3 linked regions of the Archangium violaceum genome follow. The protein of the gene in region 2 binds, or shares a complex with, the protein of the main gene of each other region. Links are inferred from orthologs where the notes say so. Each region holds a gene or a part of one and is shown on either strand. Other genes may lie near its edges. The genes, in order: JQX13_RS43895, accD and accB.

Region 1 (6,882 bases), 1.2 Mb from region 2 along the record:
TCTTCGCCGCGGGAGGCGCGTTCGTCGTGCTGCGCCCTTCTGCTCCGGCCAGGGCCCCTTCTCCCAACGTGGAGGCGAGCAGCTCGGCCCCCGTGCAGAAGCCCGCCGCCCCCGTCGCGGACAGCATGATCCTGGTGCGGCTCCGCTCGACGCCTTCCGGAGCCACCGTGTTCGATGGTGACGTGCAGCTCGGCACGACTCCCCAGGATCGCCCGTTGCGCCGCAACGAGCTGCACGAGCTCACCTTCCGCCTGGCCAATCACGAAGACGTGAAGCGCAAGCTGGACTTCAGTGGCGTGCCGTCGGATGCGCCGCAGGAAGTGAGCGTGACGCTGGAGCCCGTGAAGTCGGCACCCGTCGAGCCCTCCTCCAGGACCTCGCGCCCCGCCAGGCCGGGCAAGGAAAGGGAGAAGGACGACTCCGTCCCCATCTTCGAGTAGCTCCAGGGTTCACTCGGAGGCGACTCGCGAAGTTCACCCCCTCGAGTGTCGCGGCTGAATCGGGTTCAGGTTAAAGATGCGCCTGATGTCGGCGCGACCTCGCTCCGGCCCCTGACTCGAGGATCACACCATGGCTGAAGTCACCCTGGATCTGCGCGGTAGGCCCAAGGCCGAGGCCTACGCCGAGCTCAAGAAGCACGTCGATGCCGTCCTGGAGGGCATCAACGACGACGTGGCCGGCATGGCCACGATGAGCTGCCTGCTCCACCACGCCTTCGGGCACCTGTGGACCGGCTTCTACCGCGTCGTGGAGCCCGGCAAGCTGCTGCGAGTTGGTCCCTATCAGGGGACCCTCGGGTGCCTGGAGATCCGCTTCGGCAAGGGCGTCTGCGGCACCTCCGCCGCCAAGGGGGAGACCGTCGTCGTCGAGGACGTGCACGCGTTCCCGGGCCACATCACCTGTGACGGCCGCTCGGTCTCGGAGATCGTCGTCCCGGTGTTCGGTCCCAACCGGGAGCTGATCGCCGTGCTCGACATCGACTCCGAGCACAAGGCGACCTTCGACGACGTGGACCGCCGCGCCCTGGAAGAGCTGGTGGGGTGGTTCTCCCGGCGCAAGTAGCCGGGAGAGCGAGTTACCGCTTGGACATCCTCGCCAGGATGTCCTGCTCCAGCCGGTGCACCACCTCGGACAGCGGCAAGGAGCTCGAATCGATCCGCATCGCGTCCTCCGCCGGCTTCAGCGGAGCCACGGCTCGCGATGCATCGTCCTCGTCCCGCTTGATCTGATCCGCCAGGACCTCTTCCAGCGAGCGCTCCACGCCCTTCTGGAAGAGCTCCTCGTACCGGCGCCGGGCCCGGATGTCCGGGTTGGCCTCCAGGAAGAACTTCGCGTCCGCGTCCGGGAACACCACCGTCCCGATGTCGCGGCCCTCCAGGATGGCGCCCTTGGGCGTCTCCAGCGCCAGCCGCCGCTGCAGCGACAGCAGGCCCGCGCGCACCACCGGCCGGCTCGACACCTGCGAGGCCGCCATCGAGTTCTCCGGTGTCCGGATCTCCCCCGACACGTCCTCGCCATCCAGGAACACGTGGTTGTCCTCACCCACCACCTGGAAGGACACGTGTACCCGGGCCAGCAGCTCGCCCAGCTTCACGTCGTCGTCGAACGCGATGCCCTCCCGCCGCGCCTTCAGCGCCACGCAGCGGTAGATGGCTCCGGTGTCCACCAGCGCGAAGCCCAGCCGCCGTGCCAGCACCTTCGACACGGTGGACTTGCCCGCACCCGCCGGGCCGTCGATGGCCACGATGAAGGGACGCTGACTCATGAAGCGAGAACCTCCCTCAACGCCGTCACGCAGCGCGCGTTCTCCTCGCGCGTGCCCACCGAGATGCGCAGCGACGTGGGGTAACCGTTGCCCGCCACCGGCCGCACGATGACGCCCTTGCGCAGCAGCTTCTCGTACAACTCCACCGCCGGCTGCCCGAGGTCCGCCAGCACGAAGTTCGCGTGGCTCTTCGTCAGACGCGCCCCCAGCTTCGGCAGCTCCGCCTCGAAGAAGCGCAGCCCCTCACCGTTGAGCTCGCGCGTGCGCCGCACGTGCTCCACGTCACCCAGCGCCGCCAGCCCGCCCATCTGCGCGGGGATCGTCAGGTTGAACGGCATCCGCGTGCGCTGCAGGTACGCCACCAGCCGCGCGTCCATCACCCCGTACCCCAGCCGGATGCCCGCCAGGCCGTAGATCTTGCTGAATGTGCGCAGCGCCACCACGTTGGGGTGCGCGCGGAAGTACTCCACCGCGCTGAAGTACTCCGGCCAGTCCACGAACTCGAAGTAGGCCTCGTCGTGGACCACCAGCACGTGCTCCGGAACCTTCGCCAGGAAGGCCTCCCACTCCTGGCGGCCGAACGCCGTCCCCGTCGGGTTGTCCGGGTTGGCGATGAAGATCATCCGCGTGCGCGGGTTGATCGCCTTCGCCATCGCCTCCAGATCGTACCGGTGCCCCTCGCGCATGGGCACCTCGGCGAAGGGCCGGCCATGGGCCTGCACGGAGATCCGGTACGCCGGGAACGAGCCCTTGCACAGCAGCACTTCGTCCTCGGGCGTGGTGAAGGTGCGGATGAGCAGCTCGATGAGCTCGTTCGAGCCGCTGCCCAGCACCACCTCCTCGGGCTTCACCCCGAGGTGCTCGGCCAGCCGGCCCACGAGCGTGAAGCTGCTCGCGTCCGGGTACAGATGAACCTTCTGCGCCGCCTCGCGCATGGCCTCGATGGCCTTGGGCGAGGGCCCCAGCGGGTTCTCGTTGGAAGCCAGCTTGATGACCCCCGTGAGACCGTACTCCCGCTCCGTCTCCTCGATGGGTTTGCCCGGAACGTAGGGCTTGAGCGTCTCGATGTAGGGCGGAACGAGCGGTCTCATGCGGATCTGGCTTCCTGGTTGACGGCTAGCGCCCGGAGAACACGCCGAGCGCGCGGAATTTCTGGTACCGGTCCTGGACCAGCTCGTTGCCCGTCAGCTCGGACAGCTCGGACAGGTGCTTGCGGACCGCCTTGGCCAGGTTCTCCGCGGCCTTGGCGTAGTCGCGGTGCGCGCCGCCAGCCGGCTCGGGGATGATCTCGTCGATGACGCTCATCTCCTTGAGATCCCTGGCCGTCAGCTTCAGCGCGTCCGCCGCCTTCTCCGCCTTGGAGGCGTCGCGGTAGAGGATGGACGAGCAGGCCTCGGGCGAGATGACCGAGTAGATGCTGTTCTCCATCATCAGCACCCGGTTGCCCACGCCGATGGCCAGCGCGCCGCCGGAGCCGCCCTCGCCGATCACCGTGGAGACGATGGGCACCTTCAGCCGGCTCATCACCTCCAGGTTGTACGCGATGGCCTCCGCCTGGCCGCGCTCCTCGGCGCCGATGCCCGGGTAGGCGCCCGGCGTGTCCACGAAGGTGAGGATGGGCTTCTCGAAGCGCTCGGCCAGCTCCATCAGCCGCAGCGCCTTGCGGTAGCCCTCGGGGCGCGGCATGCCGAAGTTGCGCGCCATGTTCTCCTTGGTGTTCCTCCCCTTCTGGTGACCAATCAACATCACCACCTGTCCCTCGAAGCGCGCGAAGCCGCCCACGATGGACGGGTCCTCCCCGAAGAGGCGGTCCCCCGCCATCTCGAAGAAGTCCGTGAAGAGGTGCTGGACATAGTCCAGGAAGTACGGCCGGGAGCTGTGGCGCGACAGCTGCACCACCTGCCAGCGCGAGAGATCGCTGAAGATCTCCGTCTGCAGCTTCTTGGCCTTCTTCTCCAGCTTGGAGATCTCCGAGGTGAAATCCACCGAGCCGCTCGCCGAGAGGGCCTTGAGCTCGTCGATCTTCTTCTCCAGCTCGATGAGCGGTCGCTCGAAATCGAGTGGATAGTTGATGCCGTTCGCCATGGCGCCGGACCCCTATCACCTGCCCCCAGGCCTTTACAACGCGCAACCCGTTACGCGGTGCGTAGAATCCCCACTTCTCTCGCCCGTCGGAGTTCCATGCACCGCCTGTTGCTCCTGCTCGCCCTCGTCCTCGCCCTCCCCTCGTCCGCCCAGTCGGCCCGTGCCCTCAACACCGAGGGGTTCCGCCTCTATCAGGAGGGTAAGTACCCCGAAGCACTGGAGAAATTCGAGGCCGCCGCCAGGGCCGACCCCAAGCACGCCCTGGCCCACTACAACGTGGCCGCCACCCTGGGCGTGCTGCGCAAGAGGGGGGAGATCTGCCAGTACTCCGCTCACCGGGAGACGATCCTCGAGCGGTTGAACACCTCCATCCGGTTGGATCCCCGCCGGCTCGCCCGGGCCAAGGAGGACGCGGACCTGGAGCCCATCCGTGACACGGTGGGCTGGCAGCGCCTCCTGGGCCGCTCCCCCGCGAAGCAGCGCGATGTGCCGGAGCTCCTCCGCCGGGTGACCTGGTACTCCCCCGGCGAGGGCGTCTACGGCTCCACCCGGAAGCTCACCTTCTCCGACGGGCAGCGCGTCGTCCTGTGGCGGAGGATCATCGACGACGACGCCAACCCGGGCCGCACCGAGGAGGTGTCCGGGACGTACACCCTCAAGGGGCGCGCCATCACCCTGACCTTCCCGGGAAGGAAGCCCCTTGCTGGGAAGATGACACCCAAGGGGGTGCTGCAATTCGAGGAGCTGGGAACGTTCCTCGACTCACCCTCCGAGTGCGAGGCGTAGGACGGATTCCCCCCGAGGCACTTGGCGACCGAGCCCCCCCTGTCCACCCTCCTCTCCAGGAGGTTGCGGGGGATGGTGCGACTCGAGAATCGGCAGTGGGGGCTGGTCGCGATCGTGGCGGTGACCCCCTTCTTCTTCGCCTTCCTGCTGGCGGCCCGATCGCCGGGCCTCGTCGAGCCCGTGCTCGGAACGGCGATCGGCGGCGCGAGCTGGCTGCTGGCCGCGCTCCTGGGACTGCTCGGCGGTGCCCTGTTCGCGGGCGGATTGAGCACACTGGCGCACTCGCCCGGATTCGCCACCTCGCCGGTCCGCCGTGTGCTCGGGATGACCTTCGCGTCGCTCGTTCCCGTGGGGCTGTGCATCGTCCCCGCGATCTGCCTGCTCCTCGCCGGGCCGGCGCTCGCCCTGCGCCTGGAGCATGGCGCGGCGGTGCTGCCTGGCCGGGAGCAGCGCCACACACCTCGCGAGCTGGCGCAGCGCATTCTCCGGCAGCAGTTGCCCCGGGTGCTCCCGACCCTGCCCCGGGTCAATCCCCGGTGAAGGGAGACACGGGGGGTGAACCCGGGCGGGGCATATACCCTCACCCCGGCCCTCTCCCAGGGGGAGAGGGAGGTCAGGCCGCCTTCGTCTTCGCGGTGGCGCTCAGCGCGTACCAGGCCGTGCGGAAGGCCTTCAGCTCGCGCAGACCCGCTGGGTGACGACCCAGGGCGGGTGCCACCGTCACGGGCAGACCGATCTTCTTCTCGATCGCCTTCGCCGCGTTGAGCTCGTTCTTCCGGCGGTTCTCGCACTTGGGGCAGTCCGCCTTCGGACCCACCCGGTTCACCAGCACGCGCTCCACCTGGAGCTTGCGCTCCTTCAGGTACTCCACCAGCCGCTCCGAGCGCGCCGTCGCCAGCTCCTCACCCCGCGTCACCACCACGAAGCGCGACTCGTTCGGCGAGGCCAGCGCGTCCTCGAAGCGCTTCACGTGCTTGAGGAAGGCGGCCATGTCGTCGGCCAGCTCGCCCAGGCCCTTCGCCTTGTGCTTGGACAGCACGCCGTGCAGCGCCGTGAACCAGGCCTTCGCCGTGTCCGCCAGCTCCACCACGCGCATGGAGCTCACCATGGGCGCCGAGTCCACCACGATCCGCTTGAAGCGCTCCTGCACCAGTGCGTCCGTCAGACACGACATGGCGGCCAGCTCGTCGATGCCCGGAGGCGCCGCGTCCAGCAGGTTGCGGAACAGCAGCAGATCCAACGGCACGTCGTTGCCCGTCTTCGGCGCGCCCTCGAAGGCCTTCTCCGCCTTCTCCTTCCAGCGCTTGCGCAGGTTGTTGAACCAGCCGGCCATGTCGAGCTCGCGCGCGTACAGGCCCTTGGTGCCCTTCACCTGCGTCTCCACGTCCGTCAGCCGGCTCTGCAGCACGTCCGACAGCGAGTGCGCCGGATCCGTGGAGATGAGGAGCACCGGCCCCTCCTTCTCCGTCAGCGTCACCGCCGCGGCGGCCGCGCACGAGCTCTTCCCCACTCCACCCTGGCCCACGAAGAAGATGAGCCGCGTGGGAGGCAGCGGCGGCGCCGCGATGGGCGGCATGGACGGGGCGCGCACCAGGGCCGGCGGGCCCTCGGACGCGGCGAACTCCAGCGACTTCGTCTCCTTGCCGCTCGCCCACTCCTTCGCGAACGGCTTGAGCAGCTCCAGGCCCCGGGGCGCCACCTCGCGCCGGCCCACCAGGTGCACCGGCACGTTCTTGTCCATCGCCTGGTACTTGCGCACGTGTGGCGCCTGAAGCCCGCGGCGACCCAGGCAGGCCGTACAGCCTTCCTTGTCCTCCACCTGGTTCACCACCACCTCGACCACCGGAATGCCGCGCTCGCGCAGCTGCGCGAAGTACATGCGCGTCTGGGCCTCGGGCACCGGCTCCGCCAGCGCCACCAGGTGGAAGGCCAAGCGCGCCGGATCCTTCAGCGCCGCCAGCAGCTTCTCCGCCCGGGCCGCGAACTCCTCGAGGAACGCCAGCTCCTCCGCCGCGACCGGGGCCTTCTTGCCCTTGCCGCCCGCGGCTCGATCCGCCCCCGCCTTCACCAGGCCCAGGAACTTGCGCAGCCCCACCGGCATGTCGAAGAGGCGCAGCGTGTGGCTGGTGGGCGCCGTGTCCACCACCACCCGATCGAACTCACCGCTCTCCAGCAGCTCCAACACGTGCAGGAGCCCCAACAGCTCCTCCAGCCCCGGCGTGGCCTGGCCGTACAGCTTGCCCAGC
Region 2 (2,801 bases):
GTACAGCTTGGCAGGAGCGCGCGCAGCATCGGTCCGCGGTCCTTGTCTGCCACCACGCCGAAGACACAGTGCACGCGGCGTCCGGGGTAGAGGGAGCGCAGGCCGGCGAGCAACACCTGCACCCCGGCGGGGTTGTGGGCGCCATCCAGCAGCACCGGGGGTTGACCGCCCAGTTCCTCCAGGCGTCCGGGCCAGCGGGCCGTACAGGCGCCCGTCCGCAGGGCTTCCGATGGAATGGGGAGACCCCGCTGGGAGAGCAGCTCCAGGGCGGCGAGCGCCACCGCCGCGTTCTGCCGCTGGTGCTCACCTCGCAGGCCCAGCGTGAGGCCCTCCAGCGAGAGGCCCGGCCCCTCGTAGGCGACGTTGCCCTCCGGGCGGGCGGCCACCGAGAACTCCCGGCCCTCGAGGAGCAGGGGCGCTCCCACCTCCCCTGCCCTGCGCTCGATGGCGGCGAGGGCCTCGGGCTCCTGACGGCTCACCACCACGGGAACGCCCGGCTTGAGGATGCCGGCCTTCTCCCCGGCGATGGCCCCCAGCGTGTTGCCCAGGTACTCCATGTGATCGAAGGACACCGGCGTGATGGCGGTGACGAGCGGCTGGCACGCGGTGGTGGCATCCAGACGCCCACCCAGGCCCACCTCCACCACGGCCACGTCCACACCCTCCCGGGCGAAGTGCCAGAAGGCCACCACGGTGCCGAACTCGAAGTACGTGAGCGAGGTGGCCGCGTCCGGATGCCGCTCGAGCACCTCGAGAATGCGCTGGCCGAACACCTCGTCATCGATCTCCACCCCGTCCACGCGGATGCGCTCGTTGACGCGCACCAGGTGGGGCGAGGTGTAGAGCCCCACCCGGTAGCCCGCGGCATGGAGGGCGGCGGAGGCGAAGGCGCAGGTGCTGCCCTTGCCGTTGGTGCCCGCCACGTGCAACGCGGGGTAGCGACGCTCGGGGTGACCGAGCGCCTCCAACGTGTCCCGCACCCGCTCGAGACCGAGCTTGATGCTGGAGGGGCTGAGCCGGGCGAAGAACTCCAGGGCCTCCGCCGGCGTCCGGGGCAGCGTCATGGCGCGGCGGGCACTAACCGAGCAGGCCGAGCACCTGACCCAGCGTCGCGCGCAGCTCCTTGCGCGGCACGATGGAGTCGATCATCCCGTGCTCGACGAGGAACTCGGAGCGCTGGAAGCCCTCGGGGAGCTTCTGGCGGATGGTCTGCTCGATGACGCGCGGGCCGGCGAAGCCGATGAGGGCCTTGGGCTCGGCGAGGATGATGTCACCCAGCCAGGCGAAGGAGGCCGCCACGCCGCCGGTGGTGGGGTGCAGCAGCACCGAGATGTAGGGCTTGCCCACGTTGCGGAAGCGGGCGATGGCCGCGCTCGTCTTGGCCATCTGCATGAGGGAGAAGATGCCCTCCTGCATGCGGGCGCCGCCCGAGGCCGAGAAGACGATGGCCGGGCACTTGAGCTCGAAGGCGCGCTCGAAGACACGGGTGACCTTCTCACCCACCACCGAGCCCATGGAGCCGCCCATGAACTCGAAGACGAAGCAGCCAATGGACACCGGCTTGCCCTCGATGCGGCCCACCCCGGAGATGAAGGCGTCGTTCTCGCCGAGCGCCTTGCGGGTGGACCGGAGCCGGTCCTTGTACTTCTTCGTGTCCGTGAACGTGAGCGGATCCTGCGGCTCCAGCTCCTTGTCGAACTCCTCGAAGCTGTCGGGATCCAGCAGGGCCGCCAGGCGGGCTCGCGCCGGCCAGGGCAGGTGATGCTCACAGTGCGGGCAGACGTTGAGGTTCTTCTCCAACTCCTGCCGGTAGATGATCTCGTCGCAGTTCTCGCACTTGGCCCAGAGCCCCTGCATACGGCTGGGGGCTTCGACGGGCTCGGGAGTGGTCGCGATACGGGGCTTCTTGGAGAACCAGGCCATGGGAGGGGCGGGGTTAATCCTACAACCCGGGGGCCGTCAACTCCCATCCGGATCCCCGCTCCAGGATGCGACCTTTCGGGTCGTCCGTCCGAAGAACGTGCGGGCTAGAACTCGAAGGTGTCGCCGAGCTCCAGGATCTCCACCGGCATGTCGGCCAGCTCCTTCTTCACCTGGGGAACGAAGGCCGGCTTGATGTGGTAGACCAGCACGGAGCAGCCGTCGCGCTCGAAGCGGCTCAGCTCGCTCTTGAGCGTGCGCGGCGTGAGGTGACCGGACACGTCGGCCAGTTGCTGCAGTGCGTTGGGGAAGCTCGTCTCCACCAGGAGCGCCTTGAGGGTGGGCGTCTGGTTGAGCACCTTCCATAGCTTGTCGGTGGGCCCGGTGTCGCCGCTCATGGCCAGCGAGGTGCGTCCGCGGGTGATGATGAAGCCGCAGGACTCTACCGGGTGGTGCACGGGGATGGACTGCACCGTGTAGGGACCCACCTGGAAGGTGCTGCCGGCCCGGAAGGGCTTGATGCGCAGCACCGGCTCCTTGCGCGTGGGGATGCGCGTGAAGTCCGGCCAGAGGGCGTTGTTGAACATGTTCTCGCGCAGCGCACGGGCGCACTCGCGAGAGGCGTGGATGGTGACCGGCTTGTCACGGCGGCCGATGATCAGGTCCGCCATCAGCGGTAGATCCTTCACATGATCGAAGTGGCTGTGGCCGACGATGATGTCTTCGATCTTGCAGAGCTGCTCCAGCGACAACGTGCTCGTGAGCGCGCCCGCGTCGAGCGCGAGCACGTCGTCCACGAGGAAGCACGTCGTGCGACACGAGGGCAGCTCACCGCCATGGCACCCGAGGACCTGGAGCTTCACGCTAGAGATCTCCGAACT
Region 3 (6,776 bases), 5.3 Mb from region 2 along the record:
GCGTCATCGCGGAGATTTCCAAGAAGAACATCGTGGTCGCCGATGACGTCAGCGGCAAGGTGACCATCCGCCTGCGCAACGTGCCCTGGGATCAGGCGTTGGATTTGATCCTGCGCACCAAGTCGCTGGGCAAGGAGGAGATCGGCAACATCCTCCGCGTGGCCCCGCTGAAGACGCTGGAGGAGGAGGCCAAGCTGCGCCAGGAGCGAAAGAAGTCGCTCATCGCGCAGGAGGAGTTGCTGGTGAACCTCATCCCGGTGAACTACGCGACGGCCGGCGACATGTCCTCCCGCGTGAAGGACGTGCTGAGCGAGCGCGGGTCGGTGACGGTGGACGCGCGGACCAACGTGCTCATCGTCAAGGACGTGCGCGCCAACATCGAGAAGGCCCGGGCGCTGGTACGCAACCTGGACACGCAGACGCCGCAGGTGCTCATCGAGAGCCGCATCGTGGAGGCCAACACCTCGTTCAGCCGCGAACTGGGCGTTCAGTGGGGTGGTCAGGCTTCGGCCGCGCCGGCCACGGGTAATCCCACCGGGCTCATCTTCCCCAACACCGCCGTCGTGACGGGTGGCTCGGCAGGAACCGGTGTCGGTAACGCCGAGAGTCCCAACTACGCCGTCAACCTGCCGGTGGGTGCCGGTCCGGGTCTCGGTGGTGCGCTGGGCTTCGTCTTCGGCTCCGCCGGTGGCGCGCTCACCCTCAACCTGCGTCTGTCCGCGGCGGAGGCCGAGGGTGTGGTGAAGACCATCTCTGCACCCAAGGTGACGACGCTGGACAACAACACCGCGCGTATCAGCCAGGGTGTGTCCATCCCGTTCAGCCAGGTGTCCGCGTCCGGTGCCAACACCACCTTCGTCGAAGCGCGTCTGTCGCTCGAGGTGACGCCGCACATCACCCAGGACGGCAGCATCCTGATGACCATCAACGCGCAGAACAACCAGCCGGATCCGTCCAACACGGGAGCCAACGGCCAGCCCGCCATCCAGCGCAAGGAGGCCAACACCCAGGTGCTGGTGAAGGACGGCGATACCACCGTCATCGGTGGCATCTACGTCCGCCGTGGTAGCAGCCAGAGCAATCAGGTGCCCTTCCTGTCGAAGATTCCGGTGCTGGGTTTTCTGTTCAAGAATCACCGCGAGCGTGATGAGCGCCAGGAGTTGCTCATCTTCATCACGCCGCGAATCCTCAACCGGCAGACGATTGCTCAGTCTCTGTAGCCGGTATCTTTCGAGCCATCGAGGGAGTCGATGTCCATGAAGCGATTGATGGTGGTTGCGGTGCTGGCCATGGCACCCGTGGGCTGTGTGGCCAATCAGGGAGATGCGCCCGTGCGCTTCCTCAATACCCGCGCGCTGGAGGCCAATGATGGCTGCACGGCCGCAGCGGATAGATTCATCACCCGTGGAAGCCTCGACCTGGCCGGCTATGGCAACTACCTGATTGCTCCGAGCGTCGAGACGAATACCGTGAATCAGCCCATCGTCATCGATGGGAAGACGGTTACGAATACCGGGCTCGGTGACATCATCCTGACCGAGTTGGTCTACTCCTATCAGGCGTCGAGGCCGGGTGTGCGGCTGCCTGCGGATGAGGAGGATCGCGTCCCCATCTACGCCGTCTTCCGTCCTGAGACGGACCCCGACGAGAGCTACCTCTTCATGTATACGTTCGGCGCGAAGGCACTCGCGGCGCTGCAGGAGCAGGTGCAGGCCGGTGACGAGTCGGTGACCGTCCTCTCCACGATCTATGCTGAGGGCTATACGAGCAGTGGCCAGAAGGTGAAGAGCAACAAGTTCACCTTCCCCGTCACCGTGTTCGCCACCACGCTCCCTGCCTGTGCTGATGATGAGGTCTACAGCGGGACGTGTGGGATCCCCGGCATGGACGGCCCCATCACCTGCGTGAATCCCGGCTCCTGACTCTTGACCCGCTCTCCTGAGCCTCCTACAAGCCAGCAGCCATGTCCTTCCGCACGCACCTCGAGTCGGTGGTCAACCAGGTAGACGGGGCCCTGGCCTGTAGTGTGATGGGCTTCGACGGCATCGCCGTGGACACCCATCAGAAGGAGGAGGCGGCCGAGCTGGAGCTCAATGGCGCCTGGGTGGAGTACGCCAACCTGCTCGGTCAGCTCCGCCAGGCCGCCGAGGCCCTCAAGACGGGAGAGGTGCAGGAGGTCAGCGTCAACAGCGAGCACGTGCTGACGCTGATGCGCCTCGTCTCCCCGGAATACTTCCTGGTGCTGGCGCTCCGGGCGGACGGTAACTATGGAAAGGGCAGATACGTCCTCCGGGTGACCGCCCCCAAGATCCGCGCTGAGCTGTAGCCTGGACGGCTGACGGCGCAGCGCGCCGCGCCTTTCCACTTTGCAAGGCGCGGCCCCATCGGCTAGACACCCCGGACTTTTCAAGCTGTCCGAAGGAGCCGTTCATGGCCGGTGTGATTGATACGTCCGAGTTCCGCAAGGGCATGAAGATCGAAGTTGACGGTGAGCCGTTCGAGATCGTCGAGTTCCAGCACGTCAAGCCGGGCAAGGGCTCGGCCTTCGTGCGCACGTCCATCCGCAGCCTGCTCTCCGGCCGCGTGCTCCAGCCGACCTTCAAGTCCGGCGACAAGGTGGGCAAGCCCGACATCGAAGAGAAGGACATGCAGTATCTCTACGAGCAGGGCGGCGACTACTACTTCATGGACACCCGGAACTACGAGCAGACGTTCATCAGCGCGGACGTGCTCGGGGAGTCGAAGAACTTCCTCAAGGAGAACGTCAACGCCGCCATCATGTTCTACAACGGCAAGGCCATTGGCGTGACCCTGCCGAACTCGGTGGACCTGAAGGTGACCAAGTGCGATCCCGGCGTGCGTGGCGACACGGTGTCCGGCGCGCTCAAGCCCGCCACGCTGGAGACGGGCTACGTCGTCAACGTGCCGCTCTTCATCAACGAGGGTGACGTCCTCAAGATCGACACGCGCGACGGCAAGTACCTCACGCGCGTGGCCACCGCAGGCTAGTCGCTCCATCGCGCTTCAGGGAGGGGACAGAATTGGCAACCAAGCGCAAGGCAGTTCGAACGCTGTCCGCGCCCGCCGAGGAGGCGGGTAGCGTCCGTGTGGAGGGCAACACCACGTCCCTGGACGTGGATGCGCTCCGGGAGATCGTAAACATCCTCGAGGCCTCCGAGGTGACGCGGCTCGTGTGGCAGCGCGGGGAGGAGCGGCTGTTCATCCGCCGTGGCCCCGTGCCCGCGCCCACCATCGTGCACGCGGCCCCGGTCTCGCCCTCGGTGAGCCCTGCTCCGGTGGTGGCAGCCGCCCCCATGGTGGCGGCTGCTCCTTCCGTGGCGGCTCCGGCGCCGGCCTCCATGGCGGCTCCGGCTCCGGCCTCCGCGGCCGCGGCGGCCGAGAAGCCCGGGCACCTCGTCACCAGCCCGTTCGTGGGGACGTTCTACCGGACGCCCGCCCCGGACCAGCCCGCCTTCGTGGACGTGGGCTCGGTGGTGAAGAAGGGGCAGGTGCTCTGCATCATCGAGGCCATGAAGCTAATGAACGAGATCGAAGCCGACGTGGCGGGTCGCGTGGCGGAGATCCTCGTGGAGAATGGGCAGCCGGTCGAGTTCGGCCAGGCGCTGTTCCGCATCGAGCCGGTCTGACATACGCGGGCGGTCTGACGCCCTGCGGAGGCACGACATCGTGTTCAAGAAGGTGCTGATCGCCAACCGCGGGGAGATTGCCCTGCGGGTCATCCGCGCCTGCCGCGAGCTGGGCATCGCCACCGTGGCGGTGCACTCGACGGCGGACGCCAATGCATTGCACGTGCGGTTCGCCGACGAGTCGGTGTGCATCGGCCCACCGCCCTCCAAGGAGAGCTACCTCAACATCCCGCAGCTGCTCTCCGCGGCGGAGATCACTCGCGCGGACGCCATCCATCCGGGCTACGGCTTCCTCTCGGAGAACTCCGAGTTCGCCAAGGTGTGCCGGGACTGCAAGATCCACTTCATCGGCCCCCGGCCGGAGATGATCTCGCTGATGGGCAACAAGGTCCGGGCGCGCAACGCGGCGCGCGAGGCGGGCCTGCCCCTGCTGCCCGGCAGCATCGGCACGGTGAAGGATCCGAAGGAGGCCGAGGCCTTCGCCAAGGAGATCGGCTTCCCGGTCATCCTCAAGGCGGCGGCCGGTGGTGGCGGCAAGGGCATGAAGATCGTCCGCGAGCCGAACGCGCTGGCGCAGGCCTTCGCCACGGCGGCGGCCGAGGCGGTGGCGTCCTTCGGCAACGGCGACCTCTACATCGAGCGGTACGTGGAGAAGCCGCGCCACATCGAGATCCAGATCGTGGCCGACGAGCACGGGCACATCATCCATCTGGGTGAGCGCGAGTGCTCCGTCCAGCGGCGCCACCAGAAGCTCATCGAGGAGAGCCCCTCGGCGGCGCTCACCCCCGAGCTGCGCCAGCAGATGGGCGAGGTCTCCATCCGCGCGATGGAGAAGCTCGGCTACAACAACGTGGGCACCATCGAGTACCTGCTCGACGAGAACGGGCGCTTCTACTTCATGGAGATGAACACCCGCATCCAGGTGGAGCACCCGGTGACCGAGCTCGTCACCGGCGTCGACCTGGTCCGCGAGCAGATCAAGCTCTCCTCGGGTGAGCCGCTCAAGCGCAAGCAGGAAGACATCCAGATGCGCGGCCACGCCATCGAGTGCCGCGTCAACGCCGAGGACCCCGTCACCTTCGCGCCCTGGCCGGGGAAGATCACCGCCTACAGCGCTCCCGGTGGTTATGGCGTGCGTGTGGATTCCAGTGCGTACGAGAACTACACGGTGCTGCCGTACTACGACAGCCTGCTGGCCAAGCTGATCGTCTACGCGGAGGATCGGCCCACGGCGATCCGCCGCATGCAGCGGGCGCTGGGCGAGTACGTGGTGCAGGGCATCCGCACCAACATCCCGTTCCACCGGGCGGCGCTGGCGGAGGAGTCCTTCGTCGAGGGCAACTACGACACGCGCTTCGTGGAGCGGTTGCTGGCGTCCGAGACGGGCACCCACCGGCTGCGCAAGGCGATCGAGGAAACTCCCTGACGGTTCCTTGCCTGCTCATCGCGCAACCCCCTGATCCCAAAGGGGGTTGTGGCGGGTGGATTCCTTGACCCGCGAGGGATGATTCCGCTAGCCTCGGGCCTCCCTCGTAGTCTCCTTGAAGGAAGCAGAAACCCCAGACTTTCCGGGGGTTTCGCTCGGCAGGAAGCCCACGCTCGATGGACAAGAACAAGATCATCGAAGCCGCCGCCAAGCTCGTCGCGAAGGGCGCCTACGACAAGGCCATCAAGGAATACCAGAAGGTCCTGGAGGTCGATCCCAAGGACGGACGTGTCCTCCAGAAGATGGGGGAGCTGTACCAGAAGAAGAACGACAACGTTCAGGCGGCCCACTACTTCACCAAGGTCGCCGAGGGCTACTCGGCCGACGGCTTCTTCCTGAAGGCCGTTGCCCTCTACAAGCAGGTCCTCAAGCTCAACCCCAACCTGCTGGACGTCAACCTCAAGCTGGCGGAGCTCCATCAGCAGCTCGGACTGATGTCCGAGGCCATGGCGTATTTCCAGATCGTCGCCAACCACTACGAGAAGTCCGGCGACGTCAAGAATTCCCTGGATACGCTCAAGAAGATGGTGGATCTCGACCCCGAGAACGTGGCGTCGAAGATCAAGCTCGCCGAGCTGTACGCGCGCGAGAACCTGACGCGCGAGGCCACCCAGGAGTTCAAGAAGGCCGCCGAGTACCTCAAGCGCAACAACCGGATGGATGACTGGTTCCGGGTGGCCGAGCGCCTCTCCACTCTGGATCCGGACAACGTCGCGCTGGCCAAGGATCTGGCCCAGCAGTACCTGTCACGCGGGGATCAGAAGCGCGCGCTGGCCCGGCTCCAGGTGTGCTTCAAGGCGGACGGGCGCGACGTCGAGACGCTCAACATGCTGGCCCAGGCCTTCCACGGGCTCGGGCAGACGGCCAAGACCATCTCCGTCTACAAGGAGCTGGCCAAGGTCTACCAGGAGCGCGGTCGCAACCAGGACGCGGCCAACATCTGGAACCGTGTCGCCGAGCTGGATCCCTCTGACGCGGATCTGGCGGCGTACAAGGCGGAAGGGGCCAGCGCGGCCCCCGCTCCGGCTCCGGTCCAGGCCCCCGCTCCGGCTCCGGTCCAGGCCCCCACGCCCGCCCCAGCTCCCCAGCCCGCTCCCGTCGCGAAGGCTCCGGTGACCGCGGCTCCGCCCGCTCCGGCTCCTGCTCCGAGCAGCGCCGCGCCCGCTCCGGCGGCTCCAGCCCCGGCCGGCAAGGATCAGTTCTCCAAGCTGCTGACGGAGACGGAAGTCTACGTCAAATACGGCCTGCACGATAAAGCGCTCGAGCACCTGCGGAAGATCTTCGCGGTGGACCCGGAGAACCTCGACGCGCACGAGAAGGCGTACCACATCTACGTCGCCTCCGGGAACGCGGCCCAGGCCGGCGAGCAGCTGCTGAACGTGCTGCGCCTGTGCACGCGCCGCGCGGAGGTGCAGCGCGCCCAGCCGTACCTGGCCACCATCCTCGAGCAGAACCCCGGCCACCCCGAGGTGCCTGCCTTCCTGGCCGTGCTGCAGTCGGATTCGGCGGCGCCGGTCATGGGGGCGCAGGTGGAGACGGTGGGCGAGGACGCCATCCTCGTGGACTCCAACGACGACGAGGTCGTCGTCGCCGACGCGCCCGCGGATGCCCTGGAGCACCCGCCGGGGGACGAACTGGCCCTC

Evidence for each region.
Region 1: the proteins of accD (region 2) and JQX13_RS43895 are in contact, whole or in part, in a solved structure (PDB 8UXZ), measured with the Escherichia coli proteins. The link is inferred for Archangium violaceum from one-to-one orthologs.
Region 3: the proteins of accD (region 2) and accB are in contact, whole or in part, in a solved structure (PDB 8UXZ), measured with the Escherichia coli proteins. The link is inferred for Archangium violaceum from one-to-one orthologs.

What each region holds. Positions count from the first base shown.
Region 1 is NZ_CP069338.1:10,404,412-10,411,293, forward strand. Bases 1,867-4,696 are described here. They hold JQX13_RS43895 (acetyl-CoA carboxylase carboxyltransferase subunit alpha), read right to left. Parts: upstream 3,851-4,696; coding sequence 2,882-3,850; downstream 1,867-2,881. Other genes in these bases: hisC (histidinol-phosphate transaminase), read right to left, coding at 1,867-2,856; JQX13_RS43900 (tetratricopeptide repeat protein), read left to right, coding at 3,947-4,636. Outside these bases: JQX13_RS43875 (serine/threonine protein kinase), read left to right, coding at 1-440; JQX13_RS43880 (GAF domain-containing protein), read left to right, coding at 571-1,062; cmk ((d)CMP kinase), read right to left, coding at 1,076-1,765; more of hisC, read right to left, coding at 1,762-1,866; JQX13_RS43905 (hypothetical protein), read left to right, coding at 4,709-5,176; JQX13_RS43910 (ArsA family ATPase), read right to left, coding at 5,250-6,882. UniProt on the Escherichia coli protein: Component of the acetyl coenzyme A carboxylase (ACC) complex. First, biotin carboxylase catalyzes the carboxylation of biotin on its carrier protein (BCCP) and then the CO(2) group is transferred by the carboxyltransferase to acetyl-CoA to form malonyl-CoA.
Region 2 is NZ_CP069338.1:11,654,491-11,657,291, forward strand. It holds accD (acetyl-CoA carboxylase, carboxyltransferase subunit beta), read right to left. Parts: upstream 1,924-2,801; coding sequence 1,078-1,923; downstream 1-1,077. Other genes in the region: JQX13_RS49195 (bifunctional folylpolyglutamate synthase/dihydrofolate synthase), read right to left, coding at 1-1,064; JQX13_RS49205 (MBL fold metallo-hydrolase), read right to left, coding at 2,028-2,783; JQX13_RS49210 (Crp/Fnr family transcriptional regulator), read right to left, coding at 2,785-2,801.
Region 3 is NZ_CP069338.1:6,389,968-6,396,743, forward strand. The notes cover bases 2,121-4,844. They hold accB (acetyl-CoA carboxylase biotin carboxyl carrier protein), read left to right. Parts: upstream 2,121-3,041; coding sequence 3,042-3,647; downstream 3,648-4,844. Other genes in these bases: JQX13_RS27330 (roadblock/LC7 domain-containing protein), read left to right, coding at 2,121-2,326; efp (elongation factor P), read left to right, coding at 2,431-3,009; accC (acetyl-CoA carboxylase biotin carboxylase subunit), read left to right, coding at 3,688-4,844. Also shown: type IV pilus secretin PilQ, read left to right, coding at 1-1,220; JQX13_RS27325 (hypothetical protein), read left to right, coding at 1,257-1,922; more of JQX13_RS27330, read left to right, coding at 1,964-2,120; more of accC, read left to right, coding at 4,845-5,073; JQX13_RS27350 (tetratricopeptide repeat protein), read left to right, coding at 5,250-6,776. UniProt on the Escherichia coli protein: This protein is a component of the acetyl coenzyme A carboxylase complex; first, biotin carboxylase catalyzes the carboxylation of the carrier protein and then the transcarboxylase transfers the carboxyl group to form malonyl-CoA.